DNA from 3 places in the Rummeliibacillus sp. NPDC094406 genome. Region 2 is predicted to be linked to each of the others. Evidence: riboswitches for the same ligand, from Rfam matches in the RefSeq annotation. Region 2 holds a riboswitch; each other region holds the start of a gene.

Region 1 (6,015 bases), on a different contig from region 2:
CTTTCAAAAGCAAGAGAATCATTTGTATTCACAGCCTTGATAAACACTTGACGAACAACTGGTGCAGTTTCCTTCGCAATGTCGCTTAAAGGCTCAGGATTAGTCGGTACAGTACGCCAGCCAAGTAATTCTTGACCTTCTGCTGCGATGAAATCGTTTAGTTTATTTTCAATTTTCTGTTGTACTTGATCATCTCTGTCGAAAAATAACATCCCTACTCCATATTGCCCTACAGCAGGTAATGTCCAATTTATGCAAACGTCACGGAAAAAAGCATCTGGAATTTGGACCATTAATCCTGATCCATCTCCAGTTTTACCATCACTTCCGCGACCAGCTCTATGATCTAATCTACATAACATTTCCAAGCCTTTCATCACGATGTCATGTGTTGCTTTACCCTGCAATTGTGCGTAAAGACCGATACCGCATGCATCGTGTTCTAATTGTGGAGAGTATAAACCTTGCGCTGTTGGAATTTGGTGAAATGTCATATGATTCCCTCCTTATTAAATAAAAAATGACTTAAATATATTTTAGATTTCCAAATTGATATTAACAATATATAATTTGGATAGTATTAATCTATAAATTAGATAAGTGGGAGATGACATGACGTGGAATTACGACAACTGCGGTACTTTGTTGCTGTTGCAGAGAGAGAGCATATATCTGATGCTGCGGAAAATTTGCATGTAGCACAATCAGCAATAAGCCGTCAAATTGCCAATTTAGAGGAAGAATTAGGCATTGAATTATTTGAAAGGGTCGGACGGAACGTAAAACTGACACCGATTGGTAAGAATTTCCTTGAATATACAATTGCTGCGTTACAAGCAATTGATTTTGCAAAAAAACAAGTTGATGAATATTTGGATCCTGAAAAAGGAACAATTAAAATCGGGTTTCCAACAAGTCTTGCAAATTTTCTATTACCTACTGTCATTTCAGCATTTAAAAAAGAACACCCTAATGTTTCTTTTCATTTACGACAAGGTTCCTATCGTTATCTCATTAATGCCGTCAAAGAACGTGAATTGAATTTAGCATTCTTAGGCCCTGTTCCTAAAAAAAATGATTACATTAATACGAAAGTTCTTTTTACAGAAAATATCGCGGCACTTGTACCAGCTACTCACCCATTTGCAGACAGAGATGAAATCCAGTTAACTGAGTTGCGTAACGAAGGCTTCGTATTGTTTCCAGAAGGTTTCATTTTAAACAAAGTTGCGGTAGAAGCTTGTAAATCTGTTGGCTTTACACCAAAAATCAGCTCAGAAGGAGAAGATATGGATGCTCTAAAAGGTTTAGTAGCAGCGGGTATAGGGGTTAGTCTTTTACCAGAAAGTGCATTCTATGATGCCACACCACGTCGTACATCAAAGTTAACATTAATCGAACCGCCGTTAACACGTAACGTGGGTATTATTTATCCGATTAATCGCGAACTATCCCCTTCTGAACAAATTTTCTTGGATTTTGTTAGTAGTTTCTTTTCTAGATTAACTCAATTTAAATAAATCCGATTCGGGGCATTCACCTCCACTTTATTCACAGAAAAAGACGTTAGAGCAAATTTCCGCTCTAACGTCTTTTGTTTATAATTATCAATTATTTTGATACTGGAACGACTGAACCTTTCCATTCTTTGTTGATGAAATCTTGAATTTCTTTAGAGTGTAGTACATCAACTAATTTTTTCACAGCTTTGTTATCTTTGTTTTCTTTTTTAACTGCAACGACATTTACATAAGGAGAATTGCTATCTTCAAGAGCAATTGCATCTTTTGTTGGTGTTAGGCCTGCATCAATCGCGAAGTTAGAGTTGATAACAACTGCATCTCCTTCTTTGTGTTCATACATTTGTACTAACATTTCTGGTGTAGTTTTTGCATCGATTTTTAAGTGTTTAGGATTTTTGTCGATATCTTTAACTTCAGCAGCTGCTTTATCCACACCTTTTTTCAATGTGATTAAGCCTTTCGCTTCTAACAATGTAAGAATACGTCCTTGGTCTGATACAGAGTTACTAATTAGGATTGTTGCTCCATCTGGAAGTTTATCTAGAGATTTATATTTTTTAGAGTAGATACCGATTGGTTCGATATGGACTCCACCTGCACTAACGAAGTCATAGCCATTGTCTTTAATTTGTTGTTCTAGATATGGTTTATGTTGGAAAAAGTTTGCATCTAAACGGTCCGCTTCAAGGTCTTTGTTTGGTAATATATAATCTTGGTATTTTTCGATTTCTAAATCGACGCCTTCTTTTTCTAGAATTGGTTTTGCTTTTTCTAAGATTTCTGCGTGCGGTACATTAGAAGCACCTACTACTAATTTTGTTTCTTTTGAATCACCATTTGAAGTTGATTTATCACCAGTTCCGCAAGCTGCTAAGCTAAATGCTAGTGATGCTGTTAGAATTCCTGCTACAAGTTTCTTCATGTCTTTTGCCCCTTTTCTTTTCTTTATGTGAACGTTAAAACGTATACACCAAATTATCGTTTATCGGTTTTCGCTGATATGAAGTCTCCGATAAATTGAATGATAAATACAATAACTAACACTAATACTGTTGCGACAAATGTTACATCGTTACGACTTCGTTGGAAGCCATCCATGAACGCTAAATTCCCTAAACCACCTGCACCAATTACACCCGCCATAGCCGTGTAACCGACTAATGCTACAGCTGTTACGGTAATACCTGAAATTAACGCTGGTAATGACTCTGGAATTAAAACCTTCCAAATGATTGTCCAAGTTTTAGCACCCATAGAACGTGCCGCTTCAATAACACCTTTATCAATTTCGCGTAAAGCAATCAGAACCATTCGAGCATAGAATGGAGCAGCACCGATTATTAATGCTGGCAATGCTGCGTTTGCCCCACGAATAGAACCTAACAAAAATTCTGTAAATGGAATTAAAAGAATAACTAAAATGATAAATGGAATTGATCGGAAAATATTCACAACGGAGCCTGTTAATAAGTTAACAAGTTTATTGGCCCAAAGTTGTGTTGGACTTGTAAGGAATAACAAGATTCCTAGTAATAATCCAATGATAAATGTAAGAGCTGTTGAAACAGTTGTCATATAGATTGTTTCTCTGGTTGCTTCCCACATTAGTTCCCAATCTACATTCGGAAAGAGATCATTAAGCATTCTTGATCACCTCCGTTTTAATACCTTGCTCATCTAAAAATTGCACAGCCTTTGCAACATTTTCATCGCTTCCTTTAATTCGAACAATTAATGTACCGTATGGACCGCTTTTTGTAGGGGAGATATTCCCGTGAACGATATTAATATCTACACCAAACTGTCGAATGAGATGCGAAATGACAGGTTGTTCTGTTTTTGAACCGACAAAGAATAATTTAATTAGTTGATCATTTGGATAATTGTCAATCATCTGAGAAATCGACTCCTTATGACCCGCTGTTTCTGTCACTTGAGAAACGAATTTCTTCGTAACATCTGCTTTAGGAGATTGGAAAACTTCTAAAACATTACCTTGTTCTACTATTTTCCCAGATTCCATCACTGCAACGCGGTGACAAATTTTGCGAATTACATGCATTTCATGGGTAATTAAAACGATTGTTAGTCCAAGTTTTTCATTGATACTAACAAGTAAATCTAAAATGGCATCCGTTGTTTCGGGATCAAGCGCTGAAGTCGCTTCATCACAAAGTAACACTTCTGGGTTATTCGCTAATGCACGAGCAATCCCTACTCGTTGTTTTTGACCGCCTGAAAGTTGTGAAGGATACGCTTTTTCTCGTCCTCTCAAACCAACTAACTCTATTAATTCAAGCACTCGCTTTTCTCTTTCTGCTTTACTAATACCTGCAATTTCTAGTGGAAAAGCGATATTCTCCTCAACCGTTCTCGACCATAATAAGTTGAAGTGTTGGAATATCATACTGATCTTATGACGAGCATTTCTTAAGCTTTTTCCCTTAATCGCTGAAATATTCTGTCCATTTACTGTAACCGTACCTGATGAAGGTTTTTCTAAACCATTTAGTAAACGGATCATAGTACTTTTACCTGCGCCACTATAACCGATAATGCCAAAAATCTCGCCATCATTTATTGATAAATTAACATCATTAACTGCAGTTAGAGATCCATTAGCGGTCTTGTATTTCTTTACTACATTTTCTAGTTGAATCATTGTCAAAACCACCTTCTATATTAAATTCTATGTCAACTTTTTATAGTACAAATATGCTATAACATGAAGTGGAATCAGCTTCGCTTTCCGTGGGCGAACCGGCGAGCCTCCTCGCTTGTGCTCCTGCATCGCTTCGCTAGCTTCGTCGCAGAGACAATCTCGCTGTGGGGTCTCCCTGGCTCGCTTTCCCGCAGGAGTCTTCACTGATTCCACTTCAACAAATTTGCATAAAAAAATTTTATTATTAAAATTCATGCATTTTGCTAAATTGTGAGAACACCCCAACAAATTGGGTAGAGCCTATTTTCACACCACTACTAATCAACCATAATTGCCTGCAACGAACAAAAGACCCTTCTGCAAGATTCGCAGAAGGGTCTACCGTACAATATACGAAAACCGTTCTCTCATCTTCCAAAGTTAAACTTTGCGTGAATTGGCACCGTGTCACACACTGTGACGGTTGCCGGGCTTCATAGGGCACTTCCCTCCACCTCTCTAAATAAGAGCGACTTAAATATTTATTTAATTTATGTTTGATACTTTACCACTCTATGTGAGTATCGTCAATCCTTTTTATGAAATTTTTCGAATAAATAAGAAACGGATTGAAATGCATAAATCTTATCTCGAATTTTTCCGTCTTCAGCAATCAGTAAACATGGGACGCTTTCAATTTTGTAATCATATGCTATTTGTTCAACATAATTTAAGTTAGCTTTTCCCATTGGAATATCCGGTAATGTCTGATCCACCACTTCCATCATTTTGGAGGCGACCATACATGTACCACACATTGGGGTGTATAAATAAAATGCGCATAATTGCTCACTTTCCTTCATATTCTCCCATTGTTCTATTGTCCATTCTTGCATAAATTGTCATTCCTATTCTATAAGATACACTGGATGAATCTTGAAATCTGCAGCTAATAATATTCTAGCCAAATATTTTCTAGGCGTGGCCTCTACTTGCTTATATAAAGAAAGCGTACGTAAATGACACGCTTCTGGATATTCTTTTTTCATTAAAGCACGTAAACAGTCACCCGAATAATCTTCGTCAAAAAATGCATATAAATCATATTCTTCGTAGGGGTAAATCAGCTCTTCTAATTTACTCGCACTAATTGTCCCATTCGTACAAAGGATTGGAATATTTTCTGCTAATAGGGGTTGGATTTGCAATTTATCTTGCCTGCCTTCAACAATGAGCACTTTGTCAGACATGCCGATTCCTCCTTACAGTTAATCCCGAATTAACGGGCAGTAATACCCCCACTGATGGAAGTTTCACTTTATCCAAATCAAGGCATATATACATAAAAACGCCAACACAAAAGTGTGGCGCTTTTACTAGTATCGTTATTCTTCGATTAGTTCTGCGTATTTTTCAGCTGTAAGTAATTTTTCGATTTGAGAAGCATCAGTAGGTTCAAGAACGACCATCCAAGCTTTCTCATATGGAGATTCGTTAACGAATTCTGGGCTGTCTTCTAATTCTTCGTTGATTTCCACAACTTTACCTGAAATTGGTGCATAAAGTTCTGAAACTGTTTTTACAGATTCAACACTACCAAATGGCTCATCTGCTACTAATTCGTCTCCTACTTGAGGTAGTTCAACGAATACGATATCACCAAGTTCAGATTGTGCAAATTCTGTAATACCAATGCGTACTTTGCCATCTTCTGTTTTAACCCATTCGTGTTCTTCTGAGTAACGTAATTCTGCTGGTATGCTCATCAATTAACCCTCCAAATATGTATTAATATACACTTCAATTTTGACATATTCTTAATATAAAAACAAGTCATTCAATTCTCTTATT
Region 2 (6,015 bases):
AGCGTGTTGCTCCAACAGCAATGGACGCTTCGATGACGCCTTTATCAATTTCACGAAGAGATGTTTCAACAAGTCTCGCGAAAAATGGTATCGCTGCAACAGATAGAGAAACACTTGCTGCGATTGGACCAATCGTATCGCCAACAATTATCTTTGTAAGTGGGAATAGTGCTACTAAAAGGATGATGTATGGAATCGAACGAATGAGGTTGACGATAAAACCAACAACTATATTAACGAACCGATTACCCAGTAACCCTGGCTTGCTGGTAGAAAATAATCCTTTACTTGTAATGAATAATAATAATCCGAGTGGCAAACCAATGATTAATGCAATCGCTAAAGAAATTCCCACCATTTGAAGTGTTTGACCAAACGCTTTCCAAATATCTGGTAACATTTCAGCAAAATGACTTGGATCAAATAACATAGTCTAACACCTCCACTGTTACTCCTCGACTTTCCATATAGGAAATCGAACGGTTTATATCTTCTACTCGTCCGTTCAGCTCCATGAGGAAAATGCCAAGCGGTCTTTCTTGAATATATTCGATTGTGCCATGAAGGAAGTTCCCTTGTACCTCGAATTGCTGAAGCATATCTGAAATAACGCCCTCACCTGCTACATCACCCTTGAACAAGATCTTTACAACCTGCCCTTTGACGTTTTGTATAATCACCTGTGGAATGTCAAATGATACAACACTGCTAATGAATTCTTGTGTTAATGGCTTTTCTGGATTTGCGAAGATGTCATAAACAGAGCCTTCTTCAATCACTTTACCGTCCTGCATAATGGCCATACGATCACAAATTTCTTTCACAACATCCATTTCATGCGTTATAAGAATAATCGTAATGCCCAGCTCACGATTAATTTTCTTCAATAATCGTAAAATGGATGTTGTTGTCGTTGGATCAAGTGCTGATGTGGCCTCATCACAAAGTAATACTGAAGGGTTATTTGCTAGCGCTCTTGCGATACCTACACGTTGCTTTTGCCCTCCACTTAGCTGCGCTGGAAATACATCTTTTTTATCTGCCAACCCCACCATATTAAGTAATTCTTCAACTCGTTTATTTCGTTCTTCCTTCGGTGTTTTCGCAGCTTTCAATGCAAATTCAATATTTTCTCCAACTGTTTTTTGGCTAATTAAATAAAAATGCTGGAAGATCATACCGATTTTCAAACGTGCTTGGCGAAGCTGTTCGCCTTTTAACTTTGTTAAATCTTGTCCATCAATTAATATCCGACCATCCGTTGGTTGTTCCAATAAATTAATACAGCGTAATAAGGAACTTTTTCCTGCCCCAGAGTAACCAACAATACCAAATATCTCTCCATCTCCAATTGTCAAAGAAACATGATCTACACCGGTTACCGTTTTCCTTTTTACTTTGTAAACTTTCGATACATTTTGTATTTCCAGCATATACATCCCTCTATTCCTCGTTAAATTACTATTGCAAAAAAATTCAATTATTCCTATCGACAAACTATGTATTTTTACTAAAAAAGATACATCTCTCAACTGAAAGATGTATCTTATAATCGACGTTCATTTATCTTTCAGAATTAAATTCTGTAGGAATTAGCACCTTCCCTAACGGGGGTTGCTGGACTTCACAGGGCCTATCCCTCAGTCGCTCTTGATAAATTCCATTTATTAAGTTGTAAGTTTATGATAATCATATTATTTCCTTTTACGTCATTTGTCAATGAATTTTTAGAAAAAATCAACTATTTTAAAATATCTTTATTTTTCATTTTATGCAAGAACCTTTATATGGAGAATGACTTCTACATCAATCCAATTATTTGTACGTTGTGTGGTGTCGTATAAACAAAGCTTTTTTTCTTCGCCTTTGAGTTCCGTAATGACACCTCTATTTTGAGTACTTGCTCGCTGATGCCAAACTTCTAGTAATACTTCTTTCTTGCCGTAATAAGCTTGCATTAGTTCTTCTTCTAATGCTTGCAATGTCCATTCATCAAATGCAGGTTTTGCAATCTGCTGTGTCTCCTGTTGCCAAATTCTTAGCCTTTGCACATGTTCTGGTAGCATCATCGCAGTCCACTTTATATTCCCTCGATCACGTATCAAGCTGATATCTCCTTTACAAATTCATTTGGTCTGCATAATTTTATGCTAAGGCTTTGTTTAACAATACTGTTGATATTTCATCAGTTTTGCTTTCATCGTGGACGCTTTCCGTTCTAGTAAGATTCATTAAATAATCAACAATATCCTATAACAGAGCCTATGCTAAAGATCTTTCCCCTGTTTTCAGTTATCCACAGCTGAGTTATCCACACTAACTTCCCTTTTTGCATATTACATTCACTTAGATGCATAATCCGTTTGTTTTCCAGATGCATAAATATACAGTTTCTATTTTTTATGTCCGCCGAGTAATTTGGAGCGCTTAATCGCCGTGCCTGCGTCTGTATAAGATACAGCCCGTAATACTGCTGAAGAACCATAGTTAGTGCGAAGCTGGTCCATCGTGGCACCAAGTTTACGACGCCTCCAACGAGTTGCATCAAAAAAGCTGAGCTGCATGGAATTTTCTGATTCTAGTTTTGTAATACTGATACTAATTTGCCGTACAGGACGTTCATTGTATTGTTCATTTAATATTTGTTGGCAAACACGATAAATGACCATTGTATCGTTGGTTGCTTCATCAATTGTGCGCGAACGTTGGAAACCTCCTCCAAAGGCATTTTTGCTATAAGAAATTCCCAGTGTAATGGTACGTCCTACTTTATAAGCTTCCCGTGCTCTTCTTGCCACATCCTCACACATTTCAAGAAGAACCGCTAACACTTCCTTTTTGGTGTTGTAATCTCGCATCAATATTTGACTTTTTCCATAACTAATTTGACCTTCTATCAGTGGTGCTTCACCTACTTTTGATAAATCGACGCCCCGAGCATGATAGTATAGCTGATTGCCCATAATACCGAAATGCTTTTCGAGTGTTGCTAAATCAGCATGAGCTAAATCACCAACAGAGAAAATCCCCATATTATTAAGCGTTCGTTCTGTTCGATGTCCAATTCCCCACATCTTCGATAAAGGTGTAACTGGCCACAGTTTTTTTTCCACGTCTTCATAATCCCATTTGGCAAAGCCTGTTTTTTTCGCATCTAAATCGAGTGCAAGTTTTGCTAACAGCATATTCGGTCCCATGCCAACTGTACTTGTAATTTCAAATTGTCGATAAAGTTCATCTTGAATTTGGTGTGCTGTTTCTACTGGATCTCCCCACAGTTTTTCGGTACCAGTAAGGTCGACAAAACTTTCGTCAATGCTATATACATGAATAGCTTCCTTCGGTACATAACTATTCAATAGCTTGGTAATTTCAACCGACATACGAACAAAATATTCCATCTTCGGTTCAAATAAATGAATATCTGGATGCTTCGGTATTTCATATAGTCGTGTTCCTGTTTTCACTTGAAATCGTTGCTTCATAATTGGAGAAGCAGCTAGAACAATACTCCCTTTTTGCTGAAAGTTTCCTACAACTGCAATCGCCTCTTTTTCAACATCTAAATGAGCCCACGATGCCATACAGCTAGCATAAAAACATCGCATATCTACACACATAACCGACCTTCTCGGCAGATTTTCATACAGCACAGCACACCTCCATAAGGAACATTTGTTCTTATTTTAAAATGAGATAAGTGAGATGACAAGTAGGAAGTCGTACTTTACCAATAAACGACAATGTTTTTGTTATAAGTATCCTGTGAAGTAATTTTTTATATGACCTATGTTATATATATGTTGCTTTGAGAAGGTTTTTAGAATGGCTTTATTGCTATGATGGAGATTTTTATAGGGGCTATCTACGTTTTTAGGAAATCAATCCACGAAATTTTAAATTGTATCTACGTCCTGTGAAATTGACGTCTCCAATTTAGGAATCTTTATCTTCTTTCTTGATGTGACTTCATTAAAAATAAAAACCCACTCTACTAAGATATAGTAAAATGGGTCAATGAATTTATTTCAAAATATCCTTATACAATTCTGGACGTCGATCATCATACACTGGAATCTTCTTACGTACCTCATCCACTTTCGAGAAATCAACATCGACTATGGAAAGTTCTTCATCTTCGTTACCTGTCCACAGTACTTCGCCCCATGGTTCAATCACCATTGATTGACCATTAAAGTTTTCTACTTTATTGCTAATACGGTTAATTGCAACTATGAAGCATTGATTCTCAATGGCACGTGCCTGCAATAATACTTTCCAGTGATCGATTCTCGGGGTTGGCCATTGGGCCGATACAAATATAACTTTCGCGCCGTTTAACGCATGAAGACGAAGCCATTCTGGGAAACGAATATCATAACAAATCACTCCAGCAGCTTGCAAATCTCCCAATTCAAAATTATTTTGCCCCTCACCCGCAGATAGATGTAAGTGTTCATCCATTAAGCGGAATAAATGTGCTTTGTCATACTCGCCAACTATTTCGCCATGGAGATTCACTGTATACATTGTATTGAAGAATCCGTCTACTTTTTTCGTTGCTACTGAACCACCTACAATATGAATATGTAGCTCTGAAGCTAATGCTTGAAGGAATTTCTTCGTTCTCTCACCATTCACATCTGCTAATTCCTCTAATTTTTCTAATGCATAGCCCGTATTCCACATTTCAGGTAAAATAACGAGCTCTGCTCCTTTACTAGCCGCTTCTCGAATAAACGCTTCTGCCCTTGTAAAATTTTTTTCAACATCTCCAAAAGCTACGTTTAATTGAATACATCCTATCTTCATTTTTGCACCACCTATAGACATTTTCTTAAAAAGGTTATACTATTTTCACTAAATCATTTTTAAATTCAGAAAATTCATTTTCTTCTATTCTAGCGATATCTAATTCAAATGTATAGTACATGGACTTAGCACTTTTAATTATCAATTGGAGGGAAATATTTATGGAGTTATCAACAAAACTAAAAAATTTACCGAAACAATTCTTTGCACACCTCGTTAAACAAGTAAGTGACGCCGTTGCAGAAGGAAGAGATGTAATTAATCTAGGACAAGGAAATCCAGATCAGCCTACACCAGCACATATCGTAAAAGCAATGCAAGAAGCAACCGCCAATCCGCAACTGCATAAATATTCACCTTTCCGCGGATTACCTGAACTAAAGGAAGCTGTCGCTCACTTTTATAAACGAGAGTACGATGTGGACATTGACCCTGAAACAGAAGTATCCATTCTTTTCGGTGCAAAAGCTGGTCTCGTTGAATTACCTCTTGCTCTATTAAACCATGGAGATACAATGCTACTCCCAGACCCTGGCTACCCTGATTATTTATCGGGTGTGACATTAGCAGATGTCCAATTTGAAACAATGCCACTTTTAGCAGAAAATGATTTCCTTCCAGACTACAAAAAGCTTTCTGAAGATATAAAAAAATGTGCAAAATTAATGTATTTAAACTATCCCAATAACCCAACAGGCGGTATTGCTACAAAAGAGTTCTACCAAGAAACAGTCAAACTGGCAAAAGAAAACGATATAGCAATTCTACAAGATTTTGCTTACGGTGCAATTGGTTTTGAAGGTAAAAAGCCAGTTAGCTTCCTCCAAACTGAAGGGGCAAAAGAAGTCGGCATTGAGGTTTACACATTATCTAAAACTTATAATATGGCAGGATGGCGAGTAGGTTTTGCAGTTGGTAATGCACAGATAATTGAAGCTTTAAACCTTATACAAGATCATCTCTTTGTCAGCCTATTTCCAGCCTTGCAATTAGCAGCGGTTGAAGCTTTAATCGGAGATCAAACTTGTGTTACAGAGCAAGTAGCCCTATACGAAAATCGACGAAACGTACTTATAAAAGCGTGCAACGAAGCTGGTTGGTCTGTAACAGCACCAATGGGTTCCTTCTTTGCATGGCTTCCTGTTCCTGAAGGTTATACAAGTCAACAATTTGCAGATTTACTATTAGAAAAAGCGGATGTGG
Region 3 (6,015 bases), on a different contig from region 2:
TATCTGTTGCGCCTGATCCTGAAATAATAATCGCTACTGGGTATGATTTTTCGTTTTTAGTAGGTTTTTGCAACGCTGATTTCAGTTGTCCATTTTCAACTGGAATCGAAAGCTCATTATACAATAATGGCTGTTCTTCAAATGGCTTTAATTTAAACGCAAAAGTTTGGCCATTCTGTATCAACGTCCCTTCAATAATATCTTTCTTTAGTTCTCCTAAGATTTTAATTTTGGAACCTTGTAAATTTATCATGATATCTACTTTGTTTCCATCATAAGTAATACTTTCAAAAGGATAATTCTTTAATCCTTGTACTGGGACAGATAAAGATCCTTCATTTGAATCTAACTTCAAATTAATCGTCAATGGTGATTGAGGTATTTCAATATCCCCTGCCCATTCACCTAAAAATTTTTCATCCATCTTTCCCCCCTCCTTTTTTACTTCATCTTTTGATCCACAAGCAGTTAACAAAATTACCATAACAAGTAAAAACCATAATTTTTTCATATTCTCCCCCTAAAATCTTTATTTTTACTTATATAAATTGAACTCTTAATCATTATACCAAATAAACAATATTTTCCCTTATATAGTAATATATATAAAACATTAACCAGAAATATTCCAGTGTGCTATCATCTTAATATTTATGCAACAAACTCTCATTCAAGAACTTCTACTAATTTCATCCATTTGCTTGAATACCAGCTTAATACCGAGCTAGGTAAAGTAGCGGAACGTTTGAAATCTACTACAAATGATAAAAGTAAATGAAAAAATATACGGTGCTTTCATCAGTAAACTTCTAAAAATAGTTTCATATATAAAAAGGTGCTAATTGGCCATTTTTCACCAATCAACACCTTTTTTCTATTTTATTAAGCAATGCATCGCTGCTTCTGCTTTATCCCATGGCACCGGATAACCTTTTCCTTTTGCACAAAAAATGCTTGATGATGTGTATTCTGAATCTGCATTTTTGTTATATCCAATATTCTCAATTACTTCTTCTGTGTTATGGCAAGAATCATAGCCACTAAAGGTTAAAGAAAGTGCACCTTTCCCATTTGTATATGCTGCAAATGTGGTACTGTAATTCATAAAAGTAGAAACAGGTGCTCGACCTTTAATAATTACTTTTTCTTCTATTATACTAGGTGCTTCAAATTCCCCGCTTGCCTGTTGAATATCTGTCATCATGCGCCCAACAAACTCACTTGAAGCTTTCATTTTAAATGTATAATAAGGTTCTAAAAGTCTATTTTCAGCTTGTTCAAGACCTTGTCGAATGGCACGATATGTTGCTTCCCTGAAATCGCCACCTTCAGTATGCTTAATATGGGCTCGGCCAGTGACGAGAGTAAATTTAATATCTGTTATCGGAAATCCAGTTAAAAGCCCATGATGTTCTCTTTCAAAAATGTGCTGTTCAATTAATCGTTGGTGTCCTACTGATAAATCATCTGCATGACACATATTTTCAAATAAGATTCCAGTACCTTTTTTAGCTGGTTCCATGCGTAAATGCACTTCAGCATAATGCTTCAAAGGCTCAAAATGTCCATATCCTGTTACTGAATTATCGATTGTTTCCATATATAAAATTTGAGGGTTATCAAAATGAATTTGAAGTCCAAATCGTTCCTTTACAACTTCGACGAGCACTTCTAATTGAATAACACCCATAACATGGACATGAATTTCTTGGAATTTCTCGCTCCATAAAACATGCAGTGAAGGGTCTTCAGCATCCAGTAGTCTGAAATTAGCTAATACATCTTTTATATGTTCAGTTCCATCATTGACCACTTTGGATTGTAATGTAGGTACGAGTTCAAAGATTTGTTTAATTTCAGGATCAGTTCCTCCGATTACATCTCCAATTGTGGCTTGAGTGATGCCTGTTACTGCAAAAATTTCTCCAGCTGTTACTTCTTTCACAACCTCATATTGTTCCCCATTATATAGGCGAATCTCTGTTACTTTTTCAGAAATCTCACCAAAATGTAGTTCATCACGAACCTTTAACTTTCCTGTCATAGCCTTCATAAATGTAAATCTCTGTTTTTTATCATCATGCCGAATCTTAAAAACTTTTGCAGTAAAAGGAGCTTCACTATTAAAATTCGTTTGAGTTAGAGTCATAATCTGCTCAAAAAATTCAATGACCCCAATATCTTTTAATGCTGAGCCTTCAGCACAGGGGAATACCTCTCCTTTTATAATTAACTGTTGAAATTTTTGAAGAAACTGTTGATTATTTATATCTTGTTCCATATATTTTTCGAATAGTTCTTCATCTCTTTCAGCAATAAATTCAAGTATTTGATCTGAAATCGAATGGTCCGCTAGTTGATTTGTAATAGAAATAATGTTCTGTGATAATTCCTGCTGCATTTCTTCAATTACTCCAGCAACATTCGCACCCTCACGATCAGTTTTATTGATAAAAATAAAAGTAGGAATATTATATTTTCTAAGAAGTTGCCAAACTGTTTCTGTATGGCCCTCGACACCATCCACTGCACTGACAACAACGATTGCGTAATCCAATATTTGAATCGCTCTTTCCATTTCAGGAGAAAAATCGACATGCCCTGGTGTATCGATAATTGTATATGTATCATCCCCGATTACGATACGACCTTGCTCAGCAAAAACGGTAATCCCTCGTTCTCGTTCTATTGCATGATTATCTAAAAATGCATCTTTGTGATCGACACGTCCACGTTCTTTTATACTATTTGTATGATAGAGCAATTGTTCAGAAAAAGTAGTTTTCCCTGCGTCAACATGTGCTAAAACACCAATTGTTTTAAACATAATGATTTCCTCATTTCTTACATCCATTACAACTATTATAGCAAATCATCATAGATACTTATGTAATTGGGCATGAAAAACCGCTGAAAGATATTGAATTCTACTCAGCGGTAAACTATTATTTTGTAGCAAATTGAACAGAATTCTTTGGATTTTTATCAAAAATTTAATTTAAAAACACGCTTGATGATTATCCAGATTTCCCTATAAAAAATGTATGATCAACCGATTTCCGCTACGGATTGCTCGCTTTCCTGCGGGCGTGCGCTGAGCCGCTTCCTTCGCTACGCTACGTGCAGGGTCTCAGCTACCACGCTTTTCCCGCGGGAGTCGAGCAATCCTCCGCTACAATCAATAAACAATGAAATTCAAGCACCTTGAAAGTTAGATTTCAGAAGAATATTCTTCCTACTTTATACTAATCTACACGCTTGATGTATAAACTCTTTTGATACAATGTTCAACTTTCTAAATTATGAATCCACATGGCTACTATAACTATTAATGAATTCATTATTCCCATTCATATGGTGTTTCTTGGTAAACATAGTAGTTTAACCAATTTGAAAATAATAGATGTGTATGTGAACGCCATATATTTAATGGTGTTTTTGTAGGATCATCATTCGGGAAGTAATGTTCTGGAACGGCAATATCTAAACCCTTTGCAACATCTCGTTCGTATTCTTCCTTCAATGTGTCTGCATCATATTCTAAATGTCCAGTCACCATTATTAATTTTTCATCGTTTGAAATGGCCATAAATAGCCCTGCTTCATCTGAAGCTGATAATACAGTTAAATCTGGATGTGCTTCAACTTCTTCAAGCGAAACGGAAGTGTTCCGTGAATGGGGTGCTGTAAATACATCATTAAAACCTCTTAACAATTTGATTGTTGAATCATTCACAGTATGTTGATAAATTCCCGAACATTTTTCTGGTAATGGAAACTTTCCAATTCCAAAGTGATGATAAAGCGCTGCTTGTGCCCCCCAACAGATATGCAATACGGAGGTAACATTTGATTTTGACCAATCCATTATCGCTTGAATCTCATCCCAAAAGTCGACGTCTTCAAATTCCATTAGTTCGATTGGTGCCCCGGTAATAATAAGACCATCAAATCTTCGATGTTTTACTTCTTCATAAGTTGTGTAGAATGTTTCTAAATGAGATTTGCTAACATTTTTTGATTCATGTGTTGCAGTGTTTAAAAACGTAACATTTGTTTGTAAAGGTGTGTTTCCTAGTAATCTAAGAAGCTGTAATTCTGTTTTCTCTTTTTGAGGCATTAAATTTAAGATTGCAATATTTAAAGGACGTATATTTTGGCTATTTGAACGATCCTCATCCATTACGAAGATTTTTTCTTTCTTTAAAAGTTCTGTGGCAGGTAGATCTTTTGGAATATTAATTGGCATTCGTGAACACTCCTTTTCATAATAAAATAAAAACCTCTTTTCTATGATAAGAAAAGAGGTTTAAAATCTGGGCTTCTTTTTCTTATCTTCCAAGACGAATGTCTTGTAGGACTTAGCACCTTTCTGCAATGCAGAGGTTGCTGAAGCTTCGTCGGGCCATTTCCCTCAGCTTCTCTTGATAAGAGTTATGTAATTAATGTAATCCTAACATGTTAACATTATTAATGCAAACTTTTCTGAAAATTAAATTTCAAAAATAAACGTTGATTTATAAAGGTTACCAAACACATTAATTTTATAGGTATTGAGATTTCACACACAATTTAAGTAATAAACCCAAATGTTAGACTTAAACATTTGGGTTTTCAAGTCAATTTTAATAACCTTTTTATTAATGTATTAATCTATATTAAATTTTTTAACGGCTTTTGAAAGATTTTCACTTAATTGAGTTAAGTTTTCAGCAGATACAGAAATCGATTCGATCGCATTTAGTTGTTCTGTTGAAGAGGCGCTTACTTCTTCACATGCTGCTGCTGTTTCTTCAGAAGTTGCTGCCATTAGTTGAATAATATCAACTACTTCATCTTTAAAATTCGTTACTTCCAATACATCTTTAGAAACTTCAGAGATTGATTCTTCAAGACGAAGAACTAGATTCGAAATATTACCAAAAGTTTCACTTGTGATTTCTACCACTTCATTTTGTGTATGGAAAGTTTTTTTGGTTGCTAACATTTGATCTGTTACTAGTTTTGATTCTAATTGTAATGCATTGACAGTTTCTCGAACCTCTTCAGTTGCCGTTGCTGATTGCTTTGCTAATTTTCGAACTTCTTCTGCTACGACAGCAAAGCCTTTTCCGTGTTCTCCTGCTCTTGCTGCTTCAATACTAGCATTAAGAGCCAATAAATTTGTTTGATTTGAAATATCCATTATTGTTTGCATAACACTATTTATTGAGTTGATTTTACTTTCCAAAGCTAAAATTACCTTTGCCATTTCTGACATACTATTTTCCGACTCAGCGAATGTGGATTGTAATTTATTTATTTGCTTTTGGCCGCCTTTATTTACTTGTTGCGCTTCTTCTGCGATAACCTTCATGCCAATAGATTTTTCGTGAATATCATTAATTTGGATGCTTAACGAATTTGCATGTTCGCCCGCAGTTTCTGCACGACCCGCAGAATTACTTGCACCTTCAGCAATTTCACCTATAGCAGCTGTAACTTCTTCACTTGAAGCATTGGTCTCCTCAGCTAAAGCGTTTAATCTGATCGAGTTATCATTCACTTCAAAAGATGAATCTTTTACAACTCGTATAATTGAACTCATATTTTCTGTCATTTTGTTGAAATCTTCAGACAGCTGACCTACTTCATCATTGCCTTTGTATCTTGAGCGAACGGTTAAATCACCGTTTGCAACTTGATCCATTAACTTTCTTAATACACCTATTGGTTTTGTAATTTTGGCAATAACTACTACTAGTGCAGCAAAAAGGATAGCTAATAGAATAATTGATACAATAACAAAGATATTTCGGATATCTGTAGCTGTTTTGTGAATTTGCCCTTCATCATAAACAGCCCCAATTTTCCACTTTAAGTTAGGTAAAGTATTGTAAATAGTTATGTACGATTTACCTTCTTCGTCATCATATACAACGCCTTTTTCTTTACTGCTATCAAATATTTTTTTGACATATGAATATTTAGACAAATCTTGACCAGATTTTGTCGGATGTACAATTGCTGTACCAT

Evidence for each region. Region 2 has a riboswitch for S-adenosylmethionine ahead of ACIQ4I_RS14635 (methionine ABC transporter ATP-binding protein). Riboswitches for the same ligand answer to the same signal wherever they lie in the genome.
Region 1: linked by a shared signal. The riboswitch ahead of ACIQ4I_RS15555 (methionine ABC transporter ATP-binding protein) and the one ahead of ACIQ4I_RS14635 (methionine ABC transporter ATP-binding protein) in region 2 are both predicted to bind S-adenosylmethionine.
Region 3: linked by a shared signal. The riboswitch ahead of metA (homoserine O-acetyltransferase MetA) and the one ahead of ACIQ4I_RS14635 (methionine ABC transporter ATP-binding protein) in region 2 are both predicted to bind S-adenosylmethionine.

The regions. Positions count from the first base shown of each region.
Region 1 is NZ_JBIWGZ010000006.1:62,691-68,705, forward strand. It holds gene gltB (glutamate synthase large subunit) at 1-494, opposite strand, end outside; gene gltC (glutamate biosynthesis transcriptional regulator GltC) at 618-1,520, shown strand; gene ACIQ4I_RS15545 (MetQ/NlpA family ABC transporter substrate-binding protein) at 1,612-2,445, opposite strand; gene ACIQ4I_RS15550 (methionine ABC transporter permease) at 2,499-3,167, opposite strand; gene ACIQ4I_RS15555 (methionine ABC transporter ATP-binding protein) at 3,160-4,185, opposite strand; SAM riboswitch class I at 4,590-4,694, opposite strand; gene ACIQ4I_RS15560 (thioredoxin family protein) at 4,752-5,060, opposite strand; gene ACIQ4I_RS15565 (toprim domain-containing protein) at 5,073-5,414, opposite strand; gene gcvH (glycine cleavage system protein GcvH) at 5,550-5,930, opposite strand; gene ACIQ4I_RS15575 (arsenate reductase family protein) at 6,011-6,015, opposite strand, start outside.
Region 2 is NZ_JBIWGZ010000005.1:173,672-179,686, forward strand. It holds gene ACIQ4I_RS14630 (methionine ABC transporter permease) at 1-430, opposite strand, end outside; gene ACIQ4I_RS14635 (methionine ABC transporter ATP-binding protein) at 420-1,433, opposite strand; SAM riboswitch class I at 1,561-1,660, opposite strand; gene ACIQ4I_RS14640 (YolD-like family protein) at 1,770-2,105, opposite strand; gene ACIQ4I_RS14645 (Y-family DNA polymerase) at 2,394-3,650, opposite strand; gene ACIQ4I_RS14650 (carbon-nitrogen family hydrolase) at 4,024-4,812, opposite strand; gene ACIQ4I_RS14655 (pyridoxal phosphate-dependent aminotransferase) at 4,974-6,015, shown strand, end outside.
Region 3 is NZ_JBIWGZ010000001.1:234,518-240,532, reverse strand. It holds gene ACIQ4I_RS01105 (alpha/beta hydrolase) at 1-511, opposite strand, end outside; gene ACIQ4I_RS01100 (GTP-binding protein) at 875-2,827, opposite strand; gene metA (homoserine O-acetyltransferase MetA) at 3,341-4,249, opposite strand; SAM riboswitch class I at 4,329-4,434, opposite strand; gene ACIQ4I_RS01090 (methyl-accepting chemotaxis protein) at 4,649-6,015, opposite strand, start outside.